4 regions of the Agrobacterium sp. GW821-FHT14E08 genome follow, and region 1 is predicted to be linked to each of the others. Evidence: riboswitches for the same ligand, from Rfam matches in the RefSeq annotation. Region 1 holds a riboswitch; each other region holds the start of a gene.
The links. Region 1 has a riboswitch for cobalamin ahead of bluB (5,6-dimethylbenzimidazole synthase). Riboswitches for the same ligand answer to the same signal wherever they lie in the genome.
Positions count from the first base shown of each region.

Region 2: linked by a shared signal. The riboswitch ahead of AC1ROR_RS04520 ((2Fe-2S) ferredoxin domain-containing protein) and the one ahead of bluB (5,6-dimethylbenzimidazole synthase) in region 1 are both predicted to bind cobalamin.
Region 3: linked by a shared signal. The riboswitch ahead of metE (5-methyltetrahydropteroyltriglutamate--homocysteine S-methyltransferase) and the one ahead of bluB (5,6-dimethylbenzimidazole synthase) in region 1 are both predicted to bind cobalamin.
Region 4: linked by a shared signal. The riboswitch ahead of AC1ROR_RS08845 (CbtB domain-containing protein) and the one ahead of bluB (5,6-dimethylbenzimidazole synthase) in region 1 are both predicted to bind cobalamin.

Region 1 covers NZ_JBXAPJ010000001.1:1,129,544-1,137,406, reverse strand. The annotation lists gene AC1ROR_RS05615 (NAD+ synthase) at 1-59, shown strand, start outside; gene AC1ROR_RS05610 (glyoxalase superfamily protein) at 313-690, opposite strand; gene AC1ROR_RS05605 (TolB family protein) at 883-1,713, shown strand; cobalamin riboswitch at 1,901-2,083, shown strand; gene bluB (5,6-dimethylbenzimidazole synthase) at 2,181-2,894, shown strand; gene AC1ROR_RS05595 (chymotrypsin family serine protease) at 2,975-3,397, opposite strand; gene AC1ROR_RS05590 (DUF2865 domain-containing protein) at 3,469-4,575, opposite strand; gene AC1ROR_RS05585 (NADP-dependent malic enzyme) at 4,712-7,027, opposite strand; gene AC1ROR_RS05580 (UDP-2,3-diacylglucosamine diphosphatase) at 7,255-7,863, shown strand, end outside.
Region 2 covers NZ_JBXAPJ010000001.1:919,293-927,155, reverse strand. The annotation lists gene metG (methionine--tRNA ligase) at 106-1,656, shown strand; gene AC1ROR_RS04535 (TatD family hydrolase) at 1,668-2,450, shown strand; gene AC1ROR_RS04530 (MBL fold metallo-hydrolase) at 2,453-3,283, shown strand; gene AC1ROR_RS04525 (chloride channel protein) at 3,305-5,086, shown strand; cobalamin riboswitch at 5,340-5,533, shown strand; gene AC1ROR_RS04520 ((2Fe-2S) ferredoxin domain-containing protein) at 5,625-6,416, shown strand; gene AC1ROR_RS04515 (ABC transporter substrate-binding protein) at 6,433-7,863, shown strand, end outside.
Region 3 covers NZ_JBXAPJ010000003.1:342,051-349,913, reverse strand. The annotation lists gene metE (5-methyltetrahydropteroyltriglutamate--homocysteine S-methyltransferase) at 1-1,997, opposite strand, end outside; cobalamin riboswitch at 2,098-2,313, opposite strand; gene AC1ROR_RS14330 (ATP-binding cassette domain-containing protein) at 2,375-3,157, opposite strand; gene AC1ROR_RS14325 (sugar ABC transporter permease) at 3,176-4,480, opposite strand; gene xylF (D-xylose ABC transporter substrate-binding protein) at 4,670-5,710, opposite strand; gene AC1ROR_RS14315 (ROK family protein) at 5,952-7,187, shown strand; gene AC1ROR_RS14310 (glycerol-3-phosphate dehydrogenase) at 7,207-7,863, opposite strand, start outside.
Region 4 covers NZ_JBXAPJ010000002.1:10,636-18,498, reverse strand. The annotation lists gene AC1ROR_RS08855 (c-type cytochrome) at 1-391, shown strand, start outside; gene AC1ROR_RS08850 (c-type cytochrome) at 476-1,396, shown strand; cobalamin riboswitch at 1,490-1,725, shown strand; gene AC1ROR_RS08845 (CbtB domain-containing protein) at 1,888-2,070, shown strand; gene AC1ROR_RS08840 (CbtA family protein) at 2,082-2,792, shown strand; gene AC1ROR_RS08835 (hypothetical protein) at 2,797-3,111, shown strand; gene AC1ROR_RS08830 (type 1 glutamine amidotransferase family protein) at 3,283-3,849, opposite strand; gene AC1ROR_RS08825 (GNAT family N-acetyltransferase) at 3,871-4,359, opposite strand; gene pip (prolyl aminopeptidase) at 4,555-5,502, opposite strand; gene AC1ROR_RS08815 (MerR family transcriptional regulator) at 5,586-5,999, opposite strand; gene AC1ROR_RS08810 (hypothetical protein) at 6,113-6,466, opposite strand; gene dmeR (Ni(II)/Co(II)-sensing transcriptional repressor DmeR) at 6,594-6,866, shown strand; gene dmeF (CDF family Co(II)/Ni(II) efflux transporter DmeF) at 6,930-7,863, shown strand, end outside.

The DNA.
Region 1 (7,863 bases):
AGAAGAACTTTGGGCGTGACCGGCGTTACCCGATTACCAACCGGTTTCGGGATCGGTGATTGACGGAAGGCGCTGGTAGCGGATGTTTTGCTCGGCGTTGCCGCTCGTTTCTTCTCCCCGCCGGGGAGAAGGTGGCCCGAAGGGTCGGATGAAGGGGCAACGTTGCCGTAACTCACTGCCCTTGCCCCCTCATCCCGCTGCCGCGGACTTCTCCCCGGCGGGGAGAAGAAACAAGGGGCATGCGCTCGGTCCACAACGAACCTTCGTGTTTAAACAAGCGGCGCGGAGAAAACCCCGCGCCGCCCACTCATCTCAAATAGCCTGCCCCACATCGATGCGATTGCCATCGGGGTCTTCAAACACAAAGGCGCGCAGGCCGTAATCCTTGTCCTGCAGGCCCTTGATGATGCGCAAGCCCTGGCTCTTGCAGAGCGCATGCAGCGCATCGACATCGCTCACCATCATATGCGCCACATTGAAGGGCGCTGCCTTGTGGCTGGGCTGCAATGTCAGGTGCAGCTCGGCATGGCCCTGTTTGAGGATCATGAAACCGACAGGATTGCCGTTTTCGAAGGTTTTTTCGAAGCCTAGAACACCGACATAAAAATCATGGGCCTTTTCGATGTTTTTGACAGGAAGCATTGCGGCGATCCGCCCGAAGCGGATGCGGTGATCGGCGATGGTATTCATCGCGGAACCTCGGATCTGGGAGAAACGGCAAGGGTCACGGACGGTGCCGGAGCGCTGGCGTTTTTTCCGGTTTGAATTTGCAGGACGGTGCCTGCCGCCCTAGGATCATAATCATGGCGATGGCGGATGCAAACGGAATGTCTGCATTGCCGGGCGCTTTGAGCGAGAACACGGACACGCCCGGGAGGCAGAATGCGCAGCTCCATCGAAATCTTCAACATCCGCACCCGGCAGATGCGGGTGGTGTGGCAGACGCCTGATCTATTCGAAGCGCCGAACTGGTCGCCGGATGGAAAATACCTGCTGCTGAACAGCGAAGGGCTGCTTTACCGCCTGTCCCTTGCCGGTGATGCGTCGCCGGAGAGGGTCGATACCGGCTTTGCGACGCTCTGCAACAATGATCACGGTATTTCGCCGGATGGATCGCTTTACGCCATTTCCGACAAGGTGGAATTTGGCAAGAGCGCCATCTACCTCATGCCCTCGGCGGGCGGCGCGCCACGGCTGATGACGAAGAACCTTCCTTCCTACTGGCACGGATGGGCTCCGGACGGGAAAAGTTTTGCCTATTGCGGCATTCGCGATCAGGTCTTCGATATCTATTCGATGGATATAGCAAGCGGCGTCGAGACGCGGCTGACCCATGGCGAGGGCCGCAATGACGGGCCGGATTATTCGCCAGACGGCGAGTGGGTCTATTTCAATTCCAGCCGCACGGGGCTGATGCAGATCTGGCGCGTGCGGGTGGATGGTTCAGCCGTCGAGCGGATCACCGACAGTTCCTATGGCGACTGGTTTCCGCATCCGTCTCCGAAAGGTGACAAGGTGGTGTTCGTCTCCTATGACGGCGATGTCTTCGACCATCCGCGTGACCTCGATGTGCGGGTGCGGCTGATGGATATGGATGGCGGCAATGCCGAAACACTGTTCGAGCTTTTTGGCGGGCAGGGCACGATGAACTCACCCAACTGGTCACCGGATGGGGATGAGTTCGCCTATGTTAGGTATTTCCCTGTGGCGTGATCTATTCTTCTTCCGTCATGCCGGACTTGATCCGGCATCCAGCCGATGCGCGTCTGCGCGTCGAAAGGCCTCTTTTCAGCCCAGAGACTTGGGTTGTCTGGATGTTGCTCAAGGCGGGTACGACGGTGTGCCATGGTCACATTGCCGCACGGTCCTGCAAGACACTTGCCTTCGCAAGCCTTCTTGCTCATAGCTTTCTACGTCAGGTGCCCGCCGGTTGCGGCGGGAGAATCGGGAATCCGGTGAAAGACCGGAACGTGCCCAGCGCTGTGAGGCGGATGCCCTTTTCACAAGCCACTGAAGCAGTTCGGGAAGGCGAAAAGGGCGGATGAAGCCGAGTCAGAAGACCGGCCTGACGGGATAGACTGAACCGCGTGGACGGCGGCAGGTTGTTGAAGAGGCGTGTCGTGCAGGCGAAAACCGGTATGGTTTCAGCACAGCCGCGCCCGCATTGTTGGGGATAAACGATGCCGATTGATCCGTCCGCCACCGGTTCATTGCAAGCCGATCCGTTCGATCACGCGCTTTCACCCGCCCGGCCGTTTTCCAGCGAGGAACGCGAGGCGATCTACCGCGCCATTGAAAGCCGCCGTGACGTGCGTGACCAGTTCCTGCCCGATCCTTTGCCGGAGGAGGTGGTGCAGCGCCTGCTGCGGGCTGCGCATTCCGCTCCCTCCGTCGGCTTCATGCAGCCGTGGAATTTCACGCTCGTTACCGATGGCGCCGTGAGGCAGGCCGCCTTTGTGGCCTTCAGCCGCGCCAATGAGGAGGCGGCGGCGATGTTTACGGGCGAGCAGCAGACGCTCTACCGTAGTCTCAAGCTTGAAGGCATCCGCAAGGCGCCGCTGAGCATCTGCGTCACCTGCGATCCGACGCGTGGCGGCAAGGTGGTGCTGGGCCGCACCCATAATCCGCGCACGGATGTCTATTCCACCGTCTGCGCGATCCAGAATCTCTGGCTTGCGGCGCGTGCCGAAGGCATCGGTGTCGGCTGGGTCAGCATTTTCCACGACAGCGACATTCGCACCATTCTGGGCATTCCCGACCATATCGAAATCGTGGCCTGGCTGTGCCTCGGCCGCGTCGATGCGCTTTACACCGAGCCGGAACTGGCGGTGAAGGGCTGGCGGCAGCGTGTGCCACTGGAGGAGCTGGTGTTCCGCAACCGGTGGGGTGGGTGAGCGGCTTTCGCTTTGGGGTCACCCTTCCCGAATGAGCGTTCGGAAAGGGTGGTTTTCCATCTGTCAGGCGTTTTTCATCGTCAGACGACGGTGCAGTTGAAAAGATTGAGGATGGGGTGGATGGGGCTGGCGAGGCTGATCGTGCCCTGGGCGCTTGCGCCCCAAAACAGCCCGACGACGTTGTTGCCCGCCGTGTCGATCACGGCGCTGCCGCTATCGCCCGGCTGGCTGAAAACCTCGCCGGCGCGGCGGGGTGATATGCCGATCTGGTTGCGCATGTTCGGCTGCTGCACATCGTAAAAGCCGGAAACGACGCCATTGGTGATGTTCGTCGTCACCCCCGATTTCGTGACATTCATGTTGAGTGCCGCAACGGCTGCTCCCACCGGTGAGGGAAGGTTGTAGATCGCGCCGATGGTGGCGAGCCGGCCGTTTGTGGGGCTGGCAACGGCCGCATCGACGCCATAGCTGGTTCCCTGATAGACGATGTTGCCCCTCTGCAAGGCGACGATCCCGCAGGGATGCGGCGCTATCCGATTGCGGTTGCCACCCGGCTTAAAACATCGCGGCGCCTCTATTGCTGCGGCTGTATGCCCTTCAACGCCGGGTTTTTGAGGTCGATCCGGCCTGTCTGGTCGGGCAGGAATTTCGGGCCGATGACGCGGATCCTGCTGTCGTTCGGGTCGTAGTCGCGTTCGGGAACCGGTTGTTCCGGCGGCTTTGCGGCCTGCTGCTGCTCCGCGGGTTTCGGAGCCTTGTCGCCTTGCGGTGATGGGATGGTGGTGATGCCGGAATAGGGTTTTTCGGCTTCCGGCCGGGCGGCCTCTTCCTGCTTTTGCATTTCTTCGTGATAGGCGGCCATGTTGCAGGCGCAGCCCGGCGCCTTTGCCGAGGCATTCCTGTAGGCGAAGGCGGTCGGCAGATCCTTGTAGGGTTTGCCGGTTTCGGCAGACACCATATCGGCGGTTTCCTGATCCGTCATGGAGTGGAAATAAAGCTCCGTCTCAGTTCCCGGACACATTTTCTGGCATTGCTCCGCCTGGGCGCGGAAATCGAGCGGCGAGGCGTTGGACGCAATGGGGAAAAACGAGCCGTCGCAGGTGCGCACGCAGAGTGTTCTAAGCCCGCCCTCGGCGGAGGCGTTGGGGTAGGGCGAAAGCCCGGCCTGTCCCGGCTGATTGCCCTGCTGGCGGAAGGCGTCGGGATAACGCGTCACATCGGGCGAGGGCGGCGGCAATTGCGTTTCCATTTGCGGCACGGTGCTGCAGCCATTGGCATCGAGGGCGGCGAGAATACGCTGGCGCCTGACGTCGCCGCCATTGTCACGCGCGGCAGCCATGGCATCGTCGCGGTCGCGGATGATGGCATCGCGTTCGGCTTCGGCATCCACCAGCGCATCGCCGATCTCGGCGCAGAGCCCGGCATTGGGGCTGCCATAGACGATGACGCTGCCGGATGAGCAGCCATAGCTGCGCAGGTCGTTCCTGATCTTGCGGATGACGATGTTCTGGCGGGCGAGCGCATTGGCATAACGCCGCACCTCGGCCGTATTGCCGATGACGCGGGGCGGCTCGCGCAATTGCGCGTAGAGCGTATCACAGACCTGATCCGCGAAAGCGGCGGCCGGGGCGACGAAAACAAGGGGAAGCAGGATGCCGATGATGCGGCTGCGGCGGGTCAATTGTTCGATCCGTTCGATGTCCCCGGCCGGTGGCAGGGGCGTTATACTTCACGAAATCCGTGTTTCAGGAAGATAACATAAGCTGTTGCCGCAATGCGGCAACAGCCTGTTCAAAATTGCGTTAATGCGGCCTCTATCACACCGAAGGATGCGAGGCCTGCACCACGGCAAACGCCGCCATGTTGACCACGCCGCGCGAGGTGACGCTGGGCGACAGGATATGGGCGGGCAGGGCCGTGCCGAGCAGGATGGGGCCGACATGCAGGCCTTCCGTCAAGGTGCGGGTGACACCGAGGGTGATGTTGGCGGCATCGAGGTTCGGGAAGACCAGCAGGTTCGCTTCACCGGTCAGCACGCTGTTTGGCATGGCGCGCTTGCGCAGCGCTTCCGACAGCGCCGATCCACCCTGCATTTCGCCATCGACTTCCAGTTCCGGTGCGGCTTCCTGCACGATCTTCAGGGCGCGGCGCATCTTGCGGGCGCTTTCGGAATCGCGCGAGCCGAAATTGGAATGGCTGGCGAGGGCGATCTTCGGCGTGATGCCGAAGCGACGGATTTCCTTGGCCGCGAGAATGGCCATTTCCGCCACTTCCTCGGAGGTCGGGTCGTAATTCACGAAAGTATCGGTGAGGAACAGCGCACCCTGCTGGGTGATGAGCAGGCTGAGGCCGGCGAAGGAACGCACGCCTTCCTGCTTGCCGATGATCTGGTTCACGTCGCGCAGGTGGCGGTCATAACGGCCTTCGAGGCCGCAGATCAGCGCATCCGCCTCATCACGCTTCACCGCAAGCGCACCGATGACGGTGGAGTTGGTACGCACGATGGTGCGGGCCGCCTCCGGGTTGATGCCGGCGCGACCGACGAGGGCGAAATAGTCATCAACGTAATCGCGGTAGCGCGGATCGTCTTCCGGATTGACCACGGCGAAATCCGCATGCGGGCGGATGCGCAGGCCGAAGCGCTTCAGGCGCGTTTCGATGATCTGCGGACGGCCGATGAGGATCGGAATGCCGGTGCCTTCTTCCAGGAGCACCTGGGCGGCGCGCAGCACACGCTCGTCTTCGCCTTCGGCAAAGATGATGCGCTTCTTTTCGGCAGCCTTGGCGGCATTGAAGACCGGCTTCATGATGAAGCCGGAGCGCCAGACGAAACGGTTCAGCTGGTCGAGATAGGCTTCGAAATCGGTGATCGGCCGGGCGGCGACGCCGCTTGCGGCAGCGGCGCGGGCAACCGCCGGGGCGATGCGCAGGATAAGGCGCGGATCGAAGGGCGAAGGGATGAGGTAGTTCGGGCCGAAGATCGGGGTTTCACCGCTATAGGCTTTTGCCGCGACTTCGGAGACTTCCTCACGTGCGAGTTCGGCGATGGCCTGAACGGCGGCCATCTTCATTTCCTCGTTGATCGTGGTTGCGCCGCAATCCAGCGCGCCGCGGAAGATATAGGGGAAGCAGAGAACGTTGTTGACTTGGTTCGGGAAATCCGAACGGCCGGTGCAGATCATCGCATCCGGTCGGGCCGCACGCGCCGCTTCCGGCATGATTTCCGGATTGGGGTTGGCAAGCGCGAGGATCAGCGGGTTTTCCGCCATGCGCTCCAGCAGTTCCGGCTTCAGCACGCCAGCGGCGGAAAGGCCAAGGAAGACGTCGGCGCCGTCGATGGTTTCGGCCAGGACGCGCTTGTCGGTCTTCTGGGCGTAAACTTCCTTCCACTCGTCCATCAGCGTGTTGCGGCCGTCATAAACGAGGCCTTCAATGTCGTGGACCCAGATGTTTTCTTTCTTCGCGCCCATGGCGACGAGCAGGTTGAGGCAGGCAAGGGCTGCCGCACCTGCACCCGAGGCGACGATTTTGACGCCCGAGAGCGATTTTCCGGCGAGTTCCAGCGCATTGGTGACGGCGGCGGCGACGATGATCGCGGTGCCGTGCTGGTCATCGTGGAAGACCGGAATGTTCATCTTTTCGCGCAGCTGGCGTTCCACCTCGAAACATTCCGGCGCCTTGATGTCCTCAAGGTTGATGCCGCCGAAGGTGGGCTCCAGCGCTGCGATGGTGGAGACCATGTCGTTGATGCCGGGAGCATCGATCTCGATGTCGAAAACATCGATGCCGGCGAATTTCTTGAAGAGGACGGCCTTGCCCTCCATGACAGGCTTGGAGGCAAGCGGGCCGATGTTGCCAAGGCCGAGAACCGCCGTGCCGTTGGAAATGACGGCGACGAGGTTGGCGCGGGCGGTATAGTCCGCCGCCATCTCGGGATTCTCATGGATGGCGAGGCAGGGTGCGGCGACGCCAGGCGAATAGGCCAGCGCCAGATCGCGCTGGTTGCCGAGCGGCTTGGTGGCCTGGATTTCCAGCTTGCCGGGGCGCGGATAGCGGTGGAAAAAGAGCGCCTGTTCCTCGATGTCGGCCTTTGCCGTGTTGGCGGGCGTGTTGTTCTTATCGTGAGAGGTCATTTTCCACCGTCATGTCTAATTGCGTCTGGTGGCCCTGAATACAACAAACTTCCCCGCGGTACAGCCGTTATTTGCCCCCCGCCCATGCAAATGCGCGCATGGCCTATTCGCGTTTTCGTGAAGCCATTCGTCATATTCCATACAAAAACCCGTCTCTGTCATGTTGCTGAAACACGAGTCTGGTTCTGAGAGGTAAGAAAGCCGCAGGGACGCAACCGAACAGGGGGATGAAATCCGTGGCCGGTCAAATCGAAACCAGACAGTTCAGAACGCTTTTCATTTCGGATGTCCATCTTGGGTCCAAGGCGGCCAAGACGGATTATCTGCTCGACTTCCTGAAATATCACGAGGCCGAGACGATCATTCTCGTCGGCGACATCGTCGACGGCTGGCGCCTGCGCCGCAGCTGGTACTGGCCGCAGGGCTGCAACGACGTGGTGCAGAAGCTGCTGCGCAAGGCCCGCAAGGGAACGCGCATCGTTTATATTCCCGGCAATCATGACGAATTCCTGCGGGAATTTCCGGGCATGCATTTCGGCGGCATCGAAGTGGCCGAGCGCATGATCCATGAGGCCGCCGACGGCAAGAAATATCTGGTCATCCATGGCGACGAGTTCGATGTGGTGGTGCGCAATGCCCGCCTGCTCGCCTATCTCGGCGACTGGGCCTATGACGCGGCGATCGCCATCAACATCGCTATTGCCGCCGTGCGCCGCCGCATCGGCCTGCCTTACTGGTCGTTTTCGGCCTGGGCCAAGCTGCAGGTCAAACACGCCGTCAACTTCATCGGCGAATTCCAGCGCGTGGTGGCTGACGAGGCACGGCGCAACAATGTC
Region 2 (7,863 bases), 210 kb from region 1:
GGCCAGGATTCATACCCGAAATGGGGAAGTTGTTGTTTCGCTGCTGCGAACAATGGTTTAAGAGCGGTCTATCCAAAAAACAGCCTGTAAAGTCGATAGACCGTCATGACAGACAAGACACCATTCTACATCACCACCGCGATCTCCTATCCCAATGGCAAGCCGCATATCGGCCATGCCTATGAACTGATCGCGACGGACGCCATGGCACGCTTTCAGCGCCTGGATGGAATGGATGTGTTCTTCCTGACCGGCACCGACGAACACGGCCAGAAGATGCAGCAGACGGCGCGGGCGGAAGGCATTTCGCCCGAAGAACTGGCGCAGCGCAACTCCGACCAGTTTCGCGAGATGGGCAAGTTGCTCAACGCCTCGAACGACGATTTCATCCGCACCACGGAGGAGCGTCACCACGAGACCTCGCGCAATATCTGGAACCTGATGGCCGATAGCGGCGACATCTACAAGGATAGCTATGCCGGCTGGTATTCCGTGCGCGACGAGGCCTATTACGGCGAGGACGAGACGGAAGTGCGCGCCGACGGCGTTCGTTACGGGCCGCAGGGCACGCCCGTCGAGTGGGTAGAAGAGGCAAGTTATTTCTTCAAGCTCTCCGAATATCAGGAGAAGCTGCTGAAGCTCTACGAGGATAACCCGGATTTCATTGGTCCGGCGGAACGGCGCAATGAAATCATCTCTTTCGTCAAATCCGGCCTCAAGGACCTGTCGATTTCCCGCACCACCTTCGATTGGGGTATCAAGGTTCCGAACGACCCGAAGCACGTCATGTATGTCTGGGTCGATGCGCTGACCAACTACATCACCGCGACCGGTTACATTGAGGACAAGAACGGCCCGCGCGCAAAATACTGGCCAGCCGATGTGCATATCATCGGCAAGGACATCATCCGTTTCCACGCGGTCTACTGGCCGGCTTTCCTGATGAGCGCGAAGCTGCCGCTGCCCAAGCGCGTCTATGCGCACGGCTTCCTGCTCAACAAGGGCGAGAAGATGTCGAAGTCGCTCGGCAACGTCGTTGATCCGGTCAATCTAGTCAACCATTTCGGTCTCGATCAGGTCCGCTATTTCTTCCTGCGCGAAGTCTCTTTCGGCCAGGACGGCAGCTATAGCGAAGAGGGCATTGCCACCCGCATCAATGCCGATCTTGCCAACGGTATCGGCAATCTCGCCAGCCGTTCGCTGTCGATGATCGTCAAGAATTGCGACGGCCAGATTCCGACGCCCGGCGAGTTCACCGATGAAGACAAGGCGATGCTTACCTCCGCCGACGGGCTGCTTGAGATTTGCCGCGAGGAGATGGGCAAGCAACTCATCCACCGTGCGCTTGCGGCCATCATTGCCGTGGTGTCCGAAACCGACCGCTATTTCGCGTCGCAGGAGCCGTGGGCGCTGAAGAAGACCGATCCCGAGCGCATGGGCACCGTGCTTTACGTTACGGCGGAAGTCGTGCGCCAGATTGGCATTCTCTTGCAGCCCTTCATGCCGGAATCCTGCGAGAAGCTGCTCGATCTCGTTGCTGCCCCTGCCGATAAACGTGATTTTGCAGCGCTCGGCGGAGCGGGACGTCTGGTTCCGGGCACGCCGCTTGAGGCACCGAAGCCGGTCTTCCCGCGTTACGTCGCTCCGGAAGCGTGAAGGCGACGACCATGCTGATCGATACCCATTGCCATCTGGATTTTCCCGATTTCGAGGCTGAGCGCGACGATATCGTCGCCCGCGCCCACGCTTCGGGCGTGAGCCAGATGGTGACGATCTCGACGCGGGTACGCCGTCTGCCCGAGCTTTTGAAGATCACGGAGAAATATCCGTCGGTCTTCTGCTCGGTCGGTACGCATCCCAACAGCGCCGCCGAGGAGCTGGATATTTCCGCCGACGATCTGGTGCGGCTGGCGGAAAGCCATGACAAGATCGTGGCGATCGGCGAGGCGGGTCTGGATTATTTCTACGACACGCAGAAGCCAGAGGACCAGAAGACCGGTCTCCTTCGCCATATCGAGGCGGCAAGACGGACGATGCTGCCGCTCGTCATTCACAGCCGCAGCGCCGATGACGATATGGCCGCGATTTTGCGCGAGGAAAGCGACAACGGTGCCTTCCCGTTCATCCTGCACTGCTTTTCCGCCGGCCCGGAGCTGGCGAAGACCGGTGTCGAGCTTGGCGGTTATGTGTCCTTTTCCGGCATTCTGACTTTCCCTAAATCGCAGGACATCCGCGATATTGCCGCCACCGTGCCGCTGGACCGGCTGCTGGTGGAAACGGACGCGCCCTATCTTGCGCCGAAGCGCTGGCGGGGAAAGCGCAACGAGCCGTCCTATGTCGTCAACACGGCGGAGGTTCTGGCCGAGGTGCATGGCATTTCCTTCGAGCGGATGGCTGACATCACCACCGAGAATGCCTTTCGCTGCTTTTCGAAGATGACAAGGGTGTAGGCGTGGCAATATACCGTCGCCGCTTCACGGTTCTCGGATGCGCGTCGTCGCCCGGCGTGCCGCGCATCAACGGCGACTGGGGCGCCTGCGACCCTGAAAACCCCAGGAATCGGCGCACGCGCACGGCCTTCATGGTGGAGCAGATCGGACCCGATGGCGGCAAAACGACGGTCGTCATCGATACCGGCCCGGATTTTCGCGAACAGATGATCGCCGCGAAGGTAGAGGCGGTCGATGCGGTGCTTTATACCCATGCCCATGCCGACCATCTGCACGGCATCGACGATCTGCGCATCTATTTCGCCATTCAGCAAAACCGCATTCCGATCTATGCCGATCCCGTCACCATGGCGCGCATCTGGGACGGGTTCGCCTATTGCCTGGAAACACCGCCGGGCAGCAGCTATCCGCCCATCGTCGAACCGCGGATCATCGCCGATATCGATGCGCCCTTGATCGTCGAGGGGGCAGGTGGGCCGATACCTTTCAACGTGCATATGCAGCAGCATGGCGACGTGCATTCGCTCGGCTTCCGCATCGGCGATATCGCCTATTGCACCGATGTCAGCGATTTTCCGACTGAGACCCTGCCAAAACTCGCCGGTCTCGATATTCTCGTCATCGACGCGCTGCAGCACCGCTATCATCCCAGCCATCTTTCGCTGGAACAGGCGCTCGGCTGGATCGAAAGATTTGCCCCCAAAAGGGCGATCTTGACCCATATGCATATTCCGCTCGATTATGACACGGTGATGCGTGAAACGCCTGATCATGTTGAACCGGCTTACGATCAGATGCGTTTCGAAGTCGAGATCGAGATTGAAGCGCCCTAGTACCGCCTGAAAAGGAACAGCATGTCGACCCGGCCTTTCCGTGCACCCAGTATGGCGAGCTTTTTCGACAATCTGCGCGCCAGCCGCCTGCGGGCGATGTTCCGGCGCGGCGAACTGGGGCTGGTGGCTCTTTCCGTTCTCATCGGCATCGCAGCGGGGTTACTGGTGGCGCTGATCGGCGCCCTGAGCACCGCGCTGCATGTGCTGGTCTTCGGTGTCGAGCGGCTGAGCAGCAGCGATCTGTCCGGGTGGATCGTGCTTGTGGGGCCAATCATCGGCGGCATCGTGCTCGGCCTCATCATTTTCATTCTGTCAAAGACCCGCAAGAAACCCATGGTCGACCCGATCGAGGCGAATGCGCTGCATGGCGGCCGCCTGTCGCTCACGGACAGCATCATCGTCTGCGTGCAGAACATTGTGTCCAACGGTTTCGGCGCGTCCGTGGGGCTTGAGGCCGGTTATACGCAGATTGCCAGCGGTGTCGCCTCCAAGATCGGCATCAAGCTGAAGCTGCGGCGAGGGGACATGCGAATCCTCGTCGGCTGCGGTGCAGCGGGGGCGATAGCGGCGGCCTTCAACGCACCTTTGACCGGGGCATTCTACGCCATCGAACTCATCATCGGCACCTATACGGTCGTGACGCTTGCCCCGCTCATCGTCTCGGCGCTGGTGGCGACGACCGTCATAGGGGTTATAGGCGGCCATGGCCTCTCAATCGATATCGTCGATGCCAGCCGCGTGACGCCCGCCGACTACGTACCCGCCATCTTTCTTGGCGTCGTATGCGCGGCGATTGGCATCGCGCTCATGCAAACAGTGTCCTTCATCGAGGAGACTGCGCGCAAAAGTGCTATTCCAGGCTGGCTTCGTCCAGCCATTGGCGGCGTGGCTGTGGGCGCCCTTGCGTTGATATCACCGCAGGTGCTTTCGAGCGGACATGGGGCGCTGCATCTCAACATCGATGCCGAACTGACGATCTACGGGCTGGCGGGGCTGTTTCTGCTGAAAGCGGCGGCCAGCGCCGTTTCCATCGGTTCGAATTTCCGCGGTGGCCTGTTCTTCGCCTCGTTGTTCATGGGATCGCTGCTCGGCAAGATTTTCGCGCTCTGCGCCCCCTATATCGGTTATGGGGCGACAGCGCCCATCGTCTATGCCGTGATCGGCATGAGCGCCTTTGCCGCCGCCATCATCGGCGGTCCGCTGACGATGACGTTTCTGGCGCTGGAACTGACCGGAGACTTCCAGATCACGGCTCTGGTGCTTGCCGCCGTCATCACCACCTCGCTCGTGGTGCGCACGACCTTCGGTTACTCCTTCGCCACCTGGCGCTTTCACCTCAGAGGCGAAAGCATTCGCAGCGCCCATGACATTGGCTGGATCCGCGACCTGACCGTGGGCAAGATGATGCGCGCCGATATTCGCAAGGCCAATGTCAGCATGGGGCTTCCGGCCTTCAAGGAGAAGTTTCCACTGGGTTCGACGCAGCGTGTGATCATGACGCATGATGACGGGCGCTATGCCGGCATCGTCCTCGTGCCGGAAATCTACGCCGACCCGATGGATCGCGACCCGAGCAAGATCAGCCTCGAAACCTATCTGCACTACAAGAATGACGTGCTGCTGCCGACGATGAATGCGCGGCAGGCGGCAGCCGCTTTCGATGCCACGGAAAGCGAAGCGCTGGTTGTCGTCAACGACAAGATAGAAAACCGCCCGGTTGGCCTGCTGACGGAGAGCCACACGCTCAGGCGCTACAGTGAAGAGCTTGAATTGCGACGCCGCGAGGCCTCCGGTGAATTATAAATTACTTTATGTTTTTTGTTTTAAGTATTGATATAATTATATATTTTATTGATTATATCTTCCGTTTTATTTTTGGTTTCCGCGCAGTGACGGCTGTGGGTGAGCCAATTCGGTACCACATCGTAAAACATGGGGTTGACCAGCAAATAAAACTGCGTTTATGTAACTTTATAACGTAACAATCGATTGGACGAAGGAGACTTGCGTAGCGTGTTCACTTGCGGCGCAGGCGGTTGACAGCGGCCTGCGGCAGTGTAGGTTCGCTCCGTCATGGTTCTTCCGTCACCCGGTGGAAGCTAAGAGGGAATCCGGTGAAGACCCGGAGCTGTCCCGCAACTGTAAGCGGTGAGCCAATCGCCCACGATGTCACTGGCAGAAATGCCGGGAAGACGGGTGAGGTGGCTTTGACCCGCAAGCCAGGAGACCTGCCTGACATATTGTAATTCCGTGGTCGGGGGGTGCCATGGGAATGATGGCTGTTTCCGGCATTGATGCCGGAGGCCCGTCATTTTCGTCGCCGCCTCGTGAATGAGGCATTGTGACAACCGAGATCCAACCAACCTATCGAGAGCCCTCTCAGCCCGACGCCGTGCTGCTTGTCGCCAAATCGGCTTTCGCGGCGGCGCCGCATCAGGACATGCAGCGTCTTGCGGCGCTGGCGGGGCAGCTGTGCGGCGCGAGAACCGTTCGCATCGCATTCACCGAGCAGGGCACGCCGTCCTTGCGCGAAGCGCTCGGCGCGCTCATCGATGAGGGTTTCGGCAATCTCCTTCTCGTGCCGCTCATGTTGCCATTGGAGCCGAGCTTTCAAAACTGGCTGACCAAGACCCTGAAACGATGGCGGGCAGCGGACCCACGCCCCTGGCCCTCGCTGTCGATAACTGCGAGCCCGACCGCAAGCAGCCTGATGACGCTTCTTATCGAAGACCTTGCCGAAACGGCGAAGGAACTCGATCTTTCACCGTCGGTGCGCCCGGCAGGCGAGGGGTCGCTGGTGCCTGCGCAAAAGCGCCGTGTGCTCGTCTGTCAGGGTGCCCCGTGCAATTCAGCCGGTGCGGACGCCATCTGGGGGCATCTGCGCAACCAGCAGGAACGGCTGAAACTCAGGGTCACGGGCGACGGCACCATGACGGCCAAATCGACCTGTCTCGGCCCCTGTAACCTTGCGCCGGTCATGCAGGTCTTTCCTGAGGGTACCTATTATGGCGGCGTCACCGAAGAGGCCGTCGATCGTATCGTTGCCGAACACCTGCTTGGTGGTCGTATCGTCGAGGACTTCGCCTATCACCCGACCGGCCGCAAACAGCGGCTGCGCAATCTTTCCGAATAGCATGAGAGGAAACAAAATGCCGATAAAGAGCTTTTCGCGTCTGGCAGCAGCCGGGCTCGCGGCTTTCATCACAGGCGTGGCGGCCGATGCGCTTGCCACCGAACCCTTGCGCGTCGGCGCCACCTACATCACAAGTGGCCTTGATCCCGCAAAGGGCTCCAATGGCTGGGCTCTTGTCAGTCATGGAGTGGGCCAGAACCTCTTTACCGTCGACAAAGAGGGCCGGCTTGTGCCGGACCTTGCCGAGAAAGCGGAACGTACCGGCGATTTGACCTGGACAGTGACGCTGAAACCGGACCGGACCTTCTCCGATGGTTCTGCCGTAACGGCAGCAGCCCTTGCGGCCGGATTTGAGCATACTTTCGCAACCAACAAGGCGGCGCTTGCGACAGGTGGAAAGCTTGGCTTCAAGGCAGTCGATGCACTGACGCTCGATATCACGACGGAGAAACCGGTGTCCTTCCTGCAGGCGCTATTTGCGGAGTGGCCGCTCGTCGCCTATACGCCGGCCGCCGATGGAAGCGCTCTCTTCACCGGGCCGTATCAGATTGCGGATTTCAAGGCAGATACATCGCTGAAACTCGCGCCGAATGCCAATTTCGCCGATGCGGCTTCCCGCTCCCCGGTCGATTTCCGCAGGTTCGGTGACGCGCAAAGCATGACACTTGCGCTGGAGGCTGGCGAATTGGACCTCGCCTTCGGACTGCCCTCGGAAGTCGTGAAACGGCTGGAAACCAATCCGGCCCTGACGATCAAGTCCTTCCCGGTCGGTTATCAATATCTCGCCTTCCTCAATACGAAGCGGCCGATTACCACCGACATCAAAGTGCGGGAGGCGCTGGACCTGACTTTCGATCGCAAGGAGCTGGCTGCCGCGATCAATGGCGGTGAGCCGGCCACCGGCGCTTATGCCGCCTATTTCCCCTTCGCTGGAAAGCAGCCGCGGCCGACCGACATCAAGAAGGCCGAAGCGCTTCTTGATGACGCCGGATGGGTCAAGGACGGGGCAGGGAACCGCACAAAGGACGGCTTGCCGTTGCGGCTTCTCGCCATCACCTATCCGCAGCGCCCGGACCTTGTTACCATGCTGCCTGTCGTGAAGGCGCAGCTTGCCAGGGTCGGTATCGCGCTTGACACCAAGGTCGTGGAAAACATTCAGGATGTGGCGGCCGCGGGCGAATTCGATATCGCGCTCTGGGCGCAGCACACCGCGCCCAACGGCGATCCGGCCTTTTTCCTCAATTCGATGCTGCGCAGCGGTGCTTCGCTCAACTATTCGAAATATTCCTCTGCGGAATTCGATGCGATCCTCGACCGCTTCGCTACGGCGGGTGGGGCCGGCGAACGGGCCGCGATTGCCCTTGATGCCCAGGCAAAATTGTTCACTGACGTTCCGGCTTCCTTTCTGGTCTCGCCGGTCTGGTATGTGGGCCTTTCGAAGCGGCTT
Region 3 (7,863 bases), on a different contig from region 1:
GTGTGAACCTGCGTCCGGTCCTCAACACCGCTTGAGCAAATACGGAAGGATTCCACCGCCCAGTCGAGATAATCCTGCCAGTCCCGATGCCGAAGCGGCAGGCCCTCACGCAGCGCCGCCTCATCGATCTGGATCATCTTCGCCCCGGCTGCCTCGAGATCATTGACCTCGTCGCGGATGGCGAGCGCGATCTGCCGGCAGGTCAGGCTTCTGGCGATATCATCGCGAACGAAGGACCAGTTGAGGATCGTCACCGGTCCCGTCAACATGCCCTTGACCGGCTTTTCGGTCAGTGACTGGGAATATTCCCACCAGCGGACCGTCATCGGCCTCGGTCGCGACACATCGCCGAAAATGATCGGCGGGCGCACGTAACGCGAGCCGTAGCTCTGCACCCACGCATGCTGGGTAAAGGCGAAACCGGAAAGCTGCTCGCCGAAATATTGCACCATGTCATTGCGCTCGAACTCGCCGTGAACGAGGACGTCGAGGCCGATTTCCTCCTGCCAGCGGATGGTCGCTTCGGTTTCCTTCTGCAGGAATTTTTCATATTGCGCATCGGTCAGCGCGCCCTTCGAATTTGCAGAGCGGGCCTTTCGCACCTCCGGCGTCTGCGGGAAGGAGCCGATGGTGGTTGTCGGGAAAAGCGGCAGCGCAATAGCCTGCGACTGCACCTTCTGCCGCTCGGCAAATGCGCTCGCCCGCTTCTTGTCGGCCTCAGCAATCATCGCGATACGGTTCTGCACGGCGGGGTCCGTTACCTTTGGCGAGGATGCACGTGCGGCGACGGCCCCGGAGGCAGCCGCCAGCTCCACCGCGACTGCGGCCCTGCCCTCGCCAAGCGCCCTGCCGAGCGTGGCAAGTTCGCCGAGTTTCTGGGTGGCGAAGGACAGCCAGCTTTTCAGATCGGCATCGAGGCCGGTCTCCAGTTCGAGATCGACCGGAACATGCAACAGCGAGCAGGACGACGCGATTTGAAACGCCTCCACGCCGCGTTCGGCAATGGCGGTTTCCAACCGGTCGATGATCGCGGCGAGATCTGCGCGCCAGATGTTGCGACCGTCGATGACGCCGAGCGACAGGACACGGCTTGCGGGCAAAGCCTTCAGCACCACCTCAAACTCACCCGGCGCACGCACCAGATCAATATGAAGACCCGCGACCGGAAGCGCTGCGACAGCCTCCAGATTATCCTCAAGACCACCGAAATAGGTCGCGACGAGGATTTTCAGATCCGGCGCGGCTTTCGACAAAGCCTGATAGCTCACGGTAAGCGCATGGCGTTCACCCTCGGAAAGGTCCAGAGCGGCAACCGGTTCGTCGATCTGCACCCAGTCCGCGCCGGCAGCCCGCAGCCGGCGCAGCAGTTCTTCATAGACCGGCAGCAGCCTTGCCAGCAGATCGAGCGGCTTGAACGCTGTCCCACGTGCCTTGGCAAGTTTCAGGAACGTGACCGGGCCGAGAATGACTGGACGCGTGTGGATGCCGAGCGCCTTCGCCTCAAGGAAGTGGTCAACGGGCTTTTGTGAGGTGAGCACGAAATGCTGATCCTCTGAAATCTCCGGCACCATGTAGTGATAATTGGTGTCGAACCATTTGGTCATTTCCAGCGCCGGAACACCCTGTGCGTGATGGGAATGTCCATGCGCATGGCCGCAACCTGCATGGCCTTCGCTCTCGCTGCCGCGCGCCATGGCGAAATAGGTCGACAGGGGAACCTCTCCGTCCGTCCATCCGTAGAGGGATGGAATGGCGCCCACCATCACGGCCGTATCGAGGACATGATCGTAGAAGGAAAAATCGTTGGAGGGGATGTGGGTGATCCCCTTCTCACGCTGAAGCGCCCAATTTTCGGCGCGCAGCCGGGTGGCGGTTTCGCGCAGTTCCGTCTCGGAAATCTTTCCGGACCAGAAGCCTTCAAGCGCGAACTTCAGTTCACGATGGCGTCCGATCCTCGGAAAACCGAGCGATGCGACTGGAATGGTCTTGTTTGGCATTGTCATACCCCATTTGGTTGTGGGGGCATGGGTAAAGCGGACGCGTGCAGGCCCGGCCTTTGCCGGACCATTGCAGCAACCACCGGGACACCCCGCCCGTGGACGTTATTTTGTCCTGGCAGGTCTCCTGGCTTACGGGTCGTCGCCTTTGTCCGTCTTCCCGGGGCTTTCACCCCAGTGACGTGGATGGACAAAGGCTCGCCGCTTACAGTTGCGGGGGCAGCTCCGGTCTTGCCGATAAAACGGCGCACCGGATTCCCTCTTAGCTCCGGGATTGAAATATCAGGCCCGGAGAACCATGACACCCGCATTTCTCACCACGGGCGTCACGATGTCAATAGACATAAAGAAATCTTTATATCTTTATTTCTATGAACTCAGAGCGCGACCGCACCCGGCCCCGGCACCGCACCGGGCGGCACCTTGCCCAGAATGATCATGCCGAGAACCTCGTCCTTGGTGACATCCTCTGTCCGGGCATGGCCCACCACCTTGCCGTTCTTCATTACGAAGACCCTGTCGGCCAGATCGAAGACGTCGTGAATATCATGGCTGATGAGGAAGATGCCGATGCCCTGCCGTTTCAGCTCCTTGACGAGATCGCCCACCTGCGCCGTTTCCTGCGGCCCGAGTGCGGCCGTCGGCTCGTCCATGATGAGGATGCGGGCATCGAACAGAATGGCGCGGGCAATGGCGACGGACTGTCGCTGGCCGCCGGACAACGCCTTCACCGGCTCCTTGAACCGCCGGAAATTGGGGTTGAGACGCCCCATCACCTCGCGGGCCGAGGCTTCCATGGCGACATCGTCAAGTGTGCCCCATTTCGTCTTCAGCTCACGACCGAGATAGAGATTGGCGGCCGCATCGACATTATCGGCCACGGCCAGCGTCTGGTAGATGGTTTCAATGCCGTATTTCTTGGCGTCGCGGGGATTGCGGATATCCGCATCCTCGCCATTGATGAGAATATCGCCGCCATCACGCCGGTATGCGCCCGACAGGATTTTGATAAGCGTCGATTTGCCCGCGCCATTATGGCCGAGAAGGGCAACCACCTCACCGGGGAAAAGATCGACAGATGCGTTTTCCACCGCATGGATACCGCCGAAGGAAATGGAAATATTGCGCATTTCCACGAGGGGCGTGACTTGGTCCGTCATAGGAGTTCTCCTCGGTTCTTACTTGGCGCGGGCGCGGTAGATGGTGTCGAGCCAGACGGCGACGACCAGAACCACACCGACGACGATGCGCTGGAAGGGCGTATCGATGCCCACCAGCACCATGCCGGATTGCAGCGATTGCATGACGAGCGCGCCGAGCATCGCGCCCGCTATGGTTCCGACACCGCCGGCAAGCGAAGTGCCGCCGATGACGGCCGCCGCGATGGTGTAAAGCTCGTCGAGCTCGCCCTGGGCATTGGTGGCGGCATTGAGGCGGGCGGTCGAGATGGCCGCGGCGATGGCGCACAGAACGCCCATCAGCGTGAATATCTTCACCGTGACCCAGCGGGTCTTGATGCCGGCGAGTTCCGCCGCTTCCGGATTGCCGCCGATGGCGAAGACATAACGGCCGAAGCGCAGCCTTGTGGCGATGAAGGTCATGACCGCACCGACGGCAAGAGCCATCAGCACCGGAATGGCGATGCCGTGCGAAATGAACAGACCGCCTTCAGGCCAGGTTATGCCATTGGCATCGGCATAGTTGCGGGCGATGTTGACCGGCCAGGGATAGCTGTTCACTACCGCCACGAAACCGATAACGATGAGGCAGCCGAGCGCCACCAGAAAATATTCGGCCCAGACCGGCCGCAGCGGAAAACCGAAACGGCGGCGTTGGTGGCGGGAATTCAGGATGGCCGCAACGATGGCGACACAGGCGACGACGGCTGCGATCCAGCTCCATGTCGCGCCGATCGAGCCGCTGGTGCCGCCGCCCATCAGGCGGAAGGTGGAATCCATCGGTGCCACGGTGCGGCCGCTGGTGATGAACCAGGTGCCGCCGCGCCAGACTAGCAGGCCGCCGAGCGTAACGATGAAGGACGGCACGTTCAGGAAGGCGATGATGGAGCCCTGCAGCATGCCGATGGCGCCGCCGACGAAAATGCCGACCAGAAGCGTGACGATCCACGTCGCCCAATGTTCGAAGCCGAGGATCTGCGGCAGGATTTCCGCCTGCATGACACCCATGATCATGCCGGAGAAACCGAGGATCGACCCGACCGAAAGGTCGATGTTGCGGGTGACGATGACGAGCACCATGCCGGTTGCCATGACAGCCACGGAGGCGGTCTGCACGGAGAGGTTCCAGAGGTTTCTCGGCGTCAGGAACAGGCCGCCGGACAGGATATGAAATCCGATCCAGATCAGAAGAAGCGCGCCGACCATGCCGAGCAGGCGGGTATCAAGCTCCGTGGCGTTAATGAAACGGGCTATCGAGCCTGTTTTTTCCGTCTTTTGCGACGCTGTAGTATTGGACTGGGTCATATCGGCCATGAACTGCCGGTGCTCCTCACATCTTAGAGCGTTTTCGCTTTTTCCTTAAACGCGAAAACGCTCCAAATCTTTGTTCTGGCGCATTTCCGAAGGGAAAACCGGGCTCCACTTTTCCTGGAAATGCTCTAAAGGCGCCGCGCCATGAGCCATGGCGCAGCGCCCGAACCGGGACCTACTCGATCAATCGCAGGCTTTGACCGTTTTAGCCTTCACGCCCTGGCAGGCCGTTTCCTTCTTGATCCAGCCGGCGTCGATGACGACGTTCAGATTGTCCTTCGTGATGGCGATAGGCTTGAGGAAGACCGACTGCATCTTCACTTTTTTCGGACCGCCTTCAAAGGTGGAGACACCCTTGATCTCGGTCATCTTCTTGCCGCCGGCCAGTTCCAGTGCGATGCCGGCTGCTTCCTTGCCGAGTTCACGGCTGTCCTTCCAGACCGACACCGTCTGCGTGCCGAGCGCGACACGGTTAAGCGCGGCGAAATCGGCATCCTGACCAGAGACGGGAACCGAACCTGCAAGGCCCTGCGCGGCGAGAGCGGCGATGGCGCCACCGGCCGTGCCGTCATTCGAGGCGACGACTGCATCGACCTTGTTGTTATTCTTGGTCAGGAACTGTTCCATGTTCTTCTGGGCATTTTCCGGCTTCCAGCCATCGGTATAGGCTTCGCCGACATTCTTGATCTTGCCGCCGTCGATAGCGGCCTTCAGCACTTCCTGCTGACCCGCGAACAGGAAGTCCGCATTCGGATCGGAAGAGGAGCCCTTGATGAAGACGTAATTGCCTTCCGGCTTCACCTTGAAGACTTCGGCAGCCTGCAGACGGCCGACTTCCTTGTTGTCGAAGGTGATGTAGAAGGCGTTCTGGTTTTCGATCAGGCGGTCGTAACCGACGACCGGGATACCTTCGGCAACGGCCTTTTCAACGGCCGGGCCAATCGCGTCGCTGTCCTGCGCCAGGATGATCAGCGCGTTGGCGCCCTGGGAAATCAGCGATTCCACGTCGGTCAGCTGCTTTGCGGCCGATGATTGCGCGTCGGCGGAAATATATTTCGCACCGGCCTTGTCGAGCGCCGCCTTGATGGCCGCCTCATCCGTTTTCCAGCGCTCTTCCTGGAAATTCGACCAGGAAACGCCGACGACGAGATCAGCGGCCATGGCGGCAGTGTGCAGGGAAACGAGTACGGCCGTACCCGCCAGAAGCTTGGCAAATGAATTCATGATGTCCTCCCGGTAAGGGCGAAACCTGCACCTCCATGCAGAAAAACGCCCGGAAAAAAGCTGCCGGTCTCTGTGGTTTCACAATTTTCTCGACAGTCGAGAAAATTAATGTCAGAGATTCCTAATGCTGTCAACAACGGCCGCGGGCAGCATCCGGGTGTCTTGATCTTGTCTGTGGCATGCGCCATCAGACAGAGGGAGCACGACAGGAAAAAGCCGTTCAGGGAGCAGGCCCCAGCCCATGTCCGCCATTGCAAGTACGGAACTGGTGCGCCAGAAAAACAGCCTGTCTGTGATGGCGGCCCTGCGCCTGCATGGCAGCCTTTCCCATACCGAGATGTCGTCCTTCACCGGGCTTGCCTCCGCCACCGTTTCCGCCATTACCATGGAACTGGAACGTGCCGGCCTCATTTTGCGCAAAGAACAGCTTGCCGCTGCCGGACGTGGACGGCCGCGCATTCTCTTCGGGCCGCGCGGCGGCTATTGCCACGTCGCCATCATCATCATTTCGTCCGACAGCGTGCAATATTCGCTGGTCGACTACGCCGGCAAGCTGGTGGACCGCTTTACCGAACAAAGGATCGCGGCTGAAAAAGGCACGTTCGGACAATCGATTCTGACCGGTCTGGCAAGGCTTGCGGACCGCTCGCGCATCGACCGGTACGATATTCTTCAGGTATCGATCAGCAGCAAGGGGCTCGTGGATGCCGCAACGGCGACCCTCATCTGGTCACCCGTGCTCGGCAATGAAAGGATCGATTTCCAGCAATTGGTTTCCGGGGACGGCCGTATCCGCGTGACGCTGAACAACGAAACCCTGCTTGCCGCAAAAGCGATCTGGATGAGGGAGCAGGCGAAGGAACGCCCGGCGCCGGAGGCGCTTGTTACCCTTTCGCTCGGCCATAGCATCGGTCTGGGCATTGCCCGCACCGGCACCGAAGGGGCGATCGAGGTCAGCGCTCCCAATTTCGGCCACATGCTGCATCTCGCCGATGGCGCGCTGTGCCGCTGCGGCACAAGAGGCTGTATCGAGGCCTATTCCGGGTTTTATGCGATCCTGCGCTCCGCTTTCGAAGCGCCGCCGCAGGCCGAACCGGCGAAATTCGTCCCTGTTGCCGAGGTTGACAAGATTGCCGCCTCAGCCCGTGCCGGCGCGCGCATGGCGCGTTTTGCCTTCCGCACCGCCGGGCTTGCTCTCGGCAACGGTCTTTCGCGCCTGTTCAGCCTGCATGGCCATATGCCGGTTTTCATCACCGGCCCCGGCACACGCTATTTCGATCTTCTGGAAAGCGGCCTTCACGACGGCCTTGCACAATCGCAGGCAGTACGTTTCGGCGGCATGCCAAAAATTGGCATTGCGCCCGACGAACCGGAGCTGGTGTTTGAAGGGCATATGGAGCACGCGCTTTCGGCCGCCGACGACTACATCCTGAGCGCTGACGGCCCTGAGAGAGCGGGAAGGAATTCCGGGAACTGACGAGGCCGGCGGCGGATGCTCAGGCGCGCTCCGCCACGGCTTCAGCCTTTTCCTCGCCACCCGTCAGTGTTGCCAAGAATGCATCCAGACCGGCGGCCTCGTCCTTGCTCAGGCGCAGACCCTGTTTCGTGCGTCGCCAGAGAATGTCCTCGGCCGCGCAGGCCCATTCGTGCTCGATCAGCCAGCGCACCTCGCATTCATAGAGCGTACCGCCGAAATGCCGGCCGAGGCCGGAGACATCGGTGGCGCTGCCCAATAGTTCCGCTGCCTTGGTGCCGTAGTTTCTGACAAGCCGCTCGGCATGACGGCCATCGAGGAAGGGATAACGGGAGACAAGCGCCTGCACCTGCGCCTCATATCTTTGGGCGCCGAAATCGCCGCCGGGAAGATGCGAACCCGCCGTCCACGGCTTACCCTTTTCGCCAATCGCCGCGCCGATCTTTTCCAGCGCATGTTCCGCCAGTCGCCGATAGGTGGTCAGCTTGCCACCGAAAATATTGAGGAGCGGCGCTTCGCCTTCCCCCTCTTCCACTTTCAGCACATAATCGCGCGTCGCTTCCTGCGCTTTCGAAGCGCCGTCATCAAATAGCGGCCTCACGCCGGAATAGGTCCAGACGATATCTTCCGGCCGAACCGGCTCACTGAAATATTCGCTGGCCGCGTTGCAGAGATAGGA
Region 4 (7,863 bases), on a different contig from region 1:
TTGCGCCGGAGCGGTCTATGCTGCCGGCGAAGTCGAAAAACGTGAAGGCATGATGAAGCAGATCGGCGGCTCCATGGGCGCGCTCGCCGCCATCTCCAAGGGTCAGAAGCCTTACGACGCTGACGTCGTGAAAGCCGCCGTGACGGCCATCAGCACCAATGCCAAGGCTTTCCCCGACCAGTTCCCGCCCGGCAGCGAGGCCGGCAGTGCGGCGGCACCCGCCATCTGGGAAAATTTCGAGGACTTCAAGGCAAAGGCCGCCAAGCTGGGCGCGGATGCGGACACGGTTCTTGCCAATCTCCCCACCGATGAGGCAGGCGTCACCACCGCCATGAAGACGCTCGGCGCCGATTGCGGCACCTGCCATCAGACCTATCGTCTGAAGAAATAATCCTTTCAAAACGCCGCTTTCCGGCGGCGTTTTTCAGGCCTGGAAAGACACCTGACCCAGTCAGGTGAGAGTGGGGAGAGGGGCATGTCTTCCATTTGGACGAAGCTTGCGGGCGGGATCGCGATTGCGGCCGTTGCGGGTTATGGTATTTTCGCCTGGGTGACGGCGCCTGAGCGACAGGCGCCCAGCCATTGGGTGAGCCTTGGCGAGCCGGATCTGGCCAATGGCGAAACGCTGTTCTGGGCGGGCGGCTGCGCCAGTTGCCATGCCGCACCCGATGCCAAGGGCGATGCGCTTTTGATGCTTTCGGGCGGGCAGGCGCTGAAAAGCCCCTTCGGCACCTTCCATGTGCCCAATATTTCCTCCGATCCGCAACATGGTATCGGCAGCTGGACGCTGGCCGAATTCGGCGATGCCATGACGCGCGGTGTCGGCAAGAACGGGGAACATCTCTACCCGTCCTTTCCCTATGCCTCCTATGCCCGCATGACGCAGAAGGACATCAACGACCTCTACGGTTATCTGAAAGTCCTGCCCGCCAGCCAGAACGACGCGCCGGATCACGACCTGCCGTTCCCCTTCAATATGCGCATGGCGCTGGGCGGCTGGAAATTCCTTTATTTCGACCCCTCGGCGCGGCCCCGCGTCGAGCTTGCCAACGCCAATGCCGAATTGCTGCGCGGCCAATATCTGGTGGAAGGGCCTGGCCATTGCGGCGAGTGCCACACACCGCGCAATGCGCTCGGCGGATTCCAGACGGATAAATGGCTGGCCGGCGGTCCCAATCCGGAAGGCGAGGGCCGTATTCCCGACATCACCCCCGGTTCGCAAAGCATGGGCGCCTGGGCGGCGGCCGATATTGCCAGCTATCTGGAAACCGGCTTCACCCCGGAATTCGACAGCGTCGGCGGTTCCATGGTCAAGGTGCAGCAGAATATGGCGCATCTGACGGCCGATGACCGCGATGCCATCGCCGCCTATCTGAAGGCGATCCCGTCGCGTTAGAGCCTGATACCTCTCCTCCGTCATCCCCGGGCCTGACCGGAGGATGACGGAGGAGAGGTAGGTAAGCGCCATTGACTCCCGACCCCGCCCATCGGATAACAATCCTGTGATGGTTCCTTCCGGGCATTCCGGAAGGTGAAAAGGGAACACGATAGGGAGAAATCCTCATTCGTGGCTGCCCCCGCAACTGTGAGCGGAGAGCCTGAAACGAAATGCCACTGGCAAGCCATCTCGCCGGGAACCCAGGGTTTCCAGAGAGGGTGATGCCGGGAAGGCGTTTCAGGTTTTGACCCGTAAGCCAGGAGACCTGCCATCACGGAAATATCCATGCCGGCGGGGTGTCCGGAAGAGCGGAATGTCAGGGTGGTGGGATCAACTTCTCCCTGTGTCAGTCTCGTATCCCCGTGGTGAAGTGTATCGTATGCGGCTCGACGGCCTTTGCTGTTCGGCCGCGTCCAGAGGCGCGGGGTCGCGCCGCAAGAGGGGTCACCATGTCCATCAACCAGAATACGGCCAATTCAGCCGTTTCCGCAAAAACAACCAGCTTTGCGCAATCGCTGACGGCGATCATGCTTGGCCTGTTTGTTGTCGGTTTTGTCGGCTTTTCCCATGTGGAAGCCGTTCACAATGCCGCGCATGACACGCGCCATGCCAATGCCTTCCCCTGCCATTGAGGGGAAACCGCATGTCGTCTTTTCGCAATATCGTCTTTACCGCCGTTCTCGTCGGCATTCTCGGCGGTTTCGCCGTTTCGGCCATGCAGGCTTTCGGCACGACGCCGCTCATCCTTCAGGCGGAAACCTATGAAAGCGCCGGCGAAGCACCCCACAGCCATGATGCGGCGGCGCCCGGTGCTGCCGTTCCTGCCCATGAGCATAACGATGAAGCCTGGGCTCCGGCCGACGGCTTCGAGCGCACCGCCTATACCGTCGCCGCCAATGTTCTCACCGCCATCGGTTATGCGCTGGTGCTGACCGGCCTCATTTCGCTGCGTGGCACGAATGGCGGCTGGCGTGAAGGCCTTCTCTGGGGTGTTGCCGGTTTTGCCGCCGTCATGCTGGCCCCGATGATCGGCCTGCCGCCGGAACTGCCGGGCAGCCCGGCTGCCGCGCTCGAGGCACGGCAGATCTGGTGGCTTGCGACGGTTGCCGCAACCGCGGGCGGCATTGCGTTGATCGCCTTCCGCCGCGAACCCTGGGCCATCATATTGGCGCTGGTGCTGATCGTCGCACCGCATGTGGTGGGCGCACCCTTGCCTCCGGAAGGCGAACATGCGCTGGCACCGCTGCCGCTCGAGCGTCAGTTCATCGTCGCCGCCACCGTGACCAGCTTCGTTTTCTGGGCTCTGCTTGGAACATTGAGCGCGTTTTTCCTGAAGCGCTTCCAGCAGGCGTAAATCCATGCAGGACGCAGCGGAATGGAGTGAGGAACTCGATGCGCTGCGTTTTGCCGTTCCCGGTCACGGCGCTTTCTGCGCCGTGCACCGTCTTGCCTTCAAGGCGGTTCTCGGACCGAGCCCCGGACACGAGGCGGCTCTCACCTTTTTCCATGACCACGAGGCCGCCTTCGTCGGGGCAGCCCTTTCCAAGATAAAACGTGCAAATTTGCCCGCCGGCCGCAGCCTGCATCTGAACAGCCGCGATATTCGCCGGGCGATTGCCGGGGAGGGTGAGGAGCCGGCGGCGCGCGTGTGCCGGGTGCTGGATCGGCGATAATCCTCGCTATTCTCACCTCCGTCATCCCGGCCTTGAGCCGGGATCCAGCCAGCCCAAGTCTTTGGGCTGAAAAGACTCTTTTCGCCGCGCGGACGCGCGTCGGCTGGATTCCGGCTCAAGGCCGGAATTACGGGGAGTAGAGGGAGTGCAAACAACCGAGACGGCTGCGCCTCAGCGATGCTCTGCCGCAAAAACCTGAAGTTCCGCCTCGGCTTCCGGACCAAAGAGGCCGAGGTGTTTCAGGATTTCCACAGCGAAACTGACCGGCGCGCTGCCGGCGGCGGTGACGATGCCGCCATCGCTGACCGCTTTCGGCTGGTCGCGATAAAGGTTTTCACCGCTATAGGCCGGATAGGCCTTGTGGGATGCCAGCGAATTGCCGGTATGGGCGACATCGTTCAGAACGCCCGTGCCGCCGAGCGCGCTCGCCGCCGCGCAGATGCCGGCCACCAGCCGGTCCCTGTCGCGAAACCGGTGCACCAGCCCGCCAAGATCGACAGCCGTGCCCTTTTCCCAGCTGAGACCACCGGGAACGATGAGAGCATCGATATTCTCAGGATCGAGCGCGTCATAGGACGTGTCAGGCGTCACATTCAGCCCGCCCATGGAGGTTACCGGCCGGCCATCGGGCGTGGCGTAAACGATCTCGACGCCGAGATAGCTGCGTGCTGCGGCAGCAAGCAGCGCCGGTTCCCAGTCCGCAAAATCCTGCGCGAGCGCAATGGCGATCCGTGTCATGGCCGTCTCCGTGGTTTTTAATCAGGCGATGGCCTGCATGTAGCGCATGCCGGTGACCGGGCGGGGCGCGAAATCCATGTTTTCGTAGAAACGATGCGCCGCCACATTGCCGGTCGTGGCGCTGACGGAAAGATAGTCGCAGCCCAGCCGCTTGGCGATATCGCGGGCGCGGGAAACGAGGTGCTGGCCGGTGCCATGGCCACGATGGCCGTCACGCACGAAGAGATGGTGCAGCTCAAGTCCGCGCTGACCTTCCTGCGCCCTGTAGAGCGGCAGAAGCAGGGCGTAGCCGATCAGCGCGCCATCGGCTTCCGCAACCAGCCCATGCACCCAGGGCAGGGGGCCGAACAGGTCGCGTTCCAGTTTCGCCGGCGTGATCGCAGCCGCATCGCCGTGGTAGGAGGCAAGCAGCGTGATCATCTCGTTGAGTTCGGGCAGATCCGTCTTGCGTGCGCCACGAATGATGACGACGGGCGGTCTTTCCAGTGTAAGGGTGCTATCTTCGGTCATTTCTTTGGTCCTTTGGTCTTATCGGTGCCGTCAGGACGCTTGAGAAACAACAAAGCCGCCTGACGGCGGCTTGTTGACAATATGATCTGTCGAGCCGCCCTTAAAGGTAGGCCCAAAAGTACGAGCAGGAGATGGGTGCGCGTTCGTTGATCATGGGACATGCAATGCGCCCGAATCCGTAATCTGTCAAGCGGGTCAATTCGCAAATCGCGCGATTGCCGAAACAATGGCTTCTTCCATCCCCGCATCCGCCGTGGAATGTCCGGCGCCGTCGATCATGATTAGTTCGCTTCCCGGCCACGCCGCGGCAAGCTCGTAAACCGTGACCGGTGGTCCCTGCAGATCCCGCATGCCCTGAATGAGGACGCCCGGAATGCCTGCCAGCCCGCCGGCGTTGCGGAGAAGCACGCCGTCTTCCAGCCACGCCGCATGGTGGAAATAATGCGCGCACAGACGCGCCCGCGCGAGCCTGTAGTTTTCATCGTGCCATTTTTCGGGAAAAGCCGAGACGGTCTCTGCGGTAATCGAACCCGCCTCCCATAGATGCCATTCATAGGCCGCCCCGGCGCGGATGGCGGGATCCGCATCCTTCAAAAGCCGGTAATAGGCCGCGACAGGATCGTCCTTCGACATATGATCCGGGATCGCGGCGATAAAACGCTGCCATTGCCCGGGCAGAAACATCGCCAGCCCCTGATAAAGCCAGTCGATTTCCTTCTGCCGCGTCGTCGTGACACCCGCCAGAACCATGGCGCGGACTTGGCGGGGATGGCGCTGGGCATAGGCGAGGGCGAGCGTCGAGCCCCATGAGGTGCCGAACACCAGCCAGTCATCGACGCCAAGCGCCACACGAATGGCCTCCATGTCGCCGATCAGGTGCTGCGTGGTGTTGTGCTCAAGGCTGACGGCCGCATTCGGCGTGCTCTGCCCGCATCCGCGCTGGTCGAACTGAATGATGCGGTAACGCTCAGGATCGAAATAGCGCCGCGCCTTTGACGATATCCCGGAGCCGGGGCCGCCGTGAAGCAGGATCGCCGGCTGTCCCGCCGGATTGCCCGCAATCGTCACATGCAGCCTGTGGCCGTCGGAAACATCGATGAAAATAGTGTCGAAGGGGGCGATTTCGGAAAAGGTCTCTGGCATCCGGCATCTCTTTTGAAGCGATGGCAGGCGCATATATCGCCCGGATGACAGCGGAATGTCAGTGCCGCCGTCTTCTCCGCGTCTCAGTGTTCGCCTTCGCACATTCCGTGGTCGGAAAGCGCGCGGATGACATAACAATCCTCGATCGAATGGCCGTGGCAATGGGAGACGATGCGCTCCAGTTCATGTTCCAGCTTCTTCAGGCTGGCGATTTTTTCACGCACATGGGCGAGGTGTTCGGCAGCGATACGGTCCGCCCCCTCGCACGGCATCTGCCGGTGCTGGCTAAGCGCAATCAATTCGCGAATGGCGTCGATATTCAGACCGATATCGCGGGCATGGCGGATGAAGGCCAGCCTTTCGAGATCGGTTTTTTCGTAGCGGCGCTGGTTGCCTTCCGAACGGTCCGCCTCACGGATGAGACCCATCTGCTCGTAATAACGGATCGTCGGCACCTTGACGCCGGTACGTTTGGACAATTCACCGATGGACAGCATCGCTTTCTCCATATCTCCGGCGCAGCGGGAAGAGAGCGGGTTGTTTTCGCCGCTCAGGGTCCGATGCTCTAGTCTCTAGAGATATTACGTTTCAGCCCGCTGTTCAATGGGTGTCAGGCGGCCTCGTCCACGCCGAGCGCCTGTGCCAGGGCCTTCAGAACTTCCGTCTCAAGGCTGGAGGCGGCTTCAGGCTGCGCAGCGGCGGCCATTTCCGGCGCGGATGCGCCTGTCGCGGAGACGCCGCTGTCGAGGTTCCACAAAGCGGCGGCAAGACCGGCGGAAACGCTGGCGGCGGCCGGTGAAACTGCCGTAGCGACGCTTTCCGCGCTGGAGATGGCGCGATGCGCGGCCCGGGTCAGCTCCAGCAGGGCCTCGGTGGTGGAATGGGTTTCCTTGTTTTTCGCCGGTTCAAGGGTCCGGACCGGCGTTGCGTAATAGCTGCTGGTGGTTGCTGCGATAGTCGTCATGACTGAGTCCCCAAGTTCTGATGGTGTATTTTTAGGGGCCGAAACATTCGCGAGGATTGCGTCATGCGAGACTTGAACGAAAAAACATCTCAATATAGTATACCCCCCTATAGTATATGAGGTGCCTATGTCCCATACGATCCGCAACAAGGAGAAGCTTCTCGCCCGCATCCGTCGCCTGAAAGGGCAGATGGAGGCGGTGGAGCGCGCGCTGGACGACGCCAAGCCCTGCGGCGAGGTGCTGCAATTGCTGGCTTCGGTGCGCGGCGCGCTTTCCGGCCTCACCGGGGAGGTGATGCAGGAACATCTGCACGAACATGTGGTGCACGCCGAAAGTGAAGAAGAACGGGCGCGGGCGGCGGAGGAGCTGGCCCAGGTACTGAAGACCTACATCCGCTAGAGCATCGGCGGAAAGACCAGATGCTTAGACAAGACGCTCTGAAAATCGAACAGGATTAGCGACATGACGACGACATCCGAATTCTCCCATGCGGCCGGCCATGAGCATGTTTTCCTCGGCCAGAACCATGAGCGTAACGAGAGGCGTGTGTGGATGGTGATTGCGCTCACCACCGTCATGATGGTGGCCGAGATCGTCGCCGGCCACTGGTTCGGCTCCATGGCCCTGACGGCGGATGGCTGGCACATGTCCACCCATGCGGGTGCAATGCTGATTTCGGCGCTGGCCTATCTCTATGCCCGCCGTGAGGCGCGCAATCCGCGTTTCACCTTCGGCACCGGCAAGTTCGGCGATCTGGCGGGGTTCGCCAGCGCCATCGTGCTGGCGGTGGTGGCGTTGCTCATCGCCGTTGAAAGCGCGATGCGCCTCGTCAATCCGGTCGAAATCGACTTCAACCAGGCGATCCTCGTTGCCGTCATCGGCCTTGCCGTCAACCTTGTCAGCGCCGTGCTCTTGAAAGACGACCATCATCATGATCACGGCCACGGTCATGGTCACACCCATGGCTCGCACGCCCATCACGATCACGGTTCGCACGCGCATCACGGTGAGCATGATGCAAAGGGCGGCAGGGACAACAATCTGCGCGCCGCCTATCTGCATGTGCTGGCCGATGCGCTGACCTCGGTTCTTGCCATCGTCGCGCTGCTGCTCGGCAAATGGAACGGCTGGTCTTTCCTCGATCCGGCAATGGGCATCGTCGGCGGTCTGGTCATCGCACGCTGGTCATGGGGGCTGGTCCGCTCCACGGCGACGACGCTGCTCGACGCCGTACCCCAGACGGAAGATCTGCCGCAGGAAATACGCGAAAGCGTGGAAACGGAAGAGGATCGCATCACCGACCTGCATGTCTGGCAGGTGGGGCCGGGGCATCACGCCGCCATCGTGGCAATCCAGTCGCAGGTGCCGAAAGCGCCGGCTTTCTACAAGCAGAAAC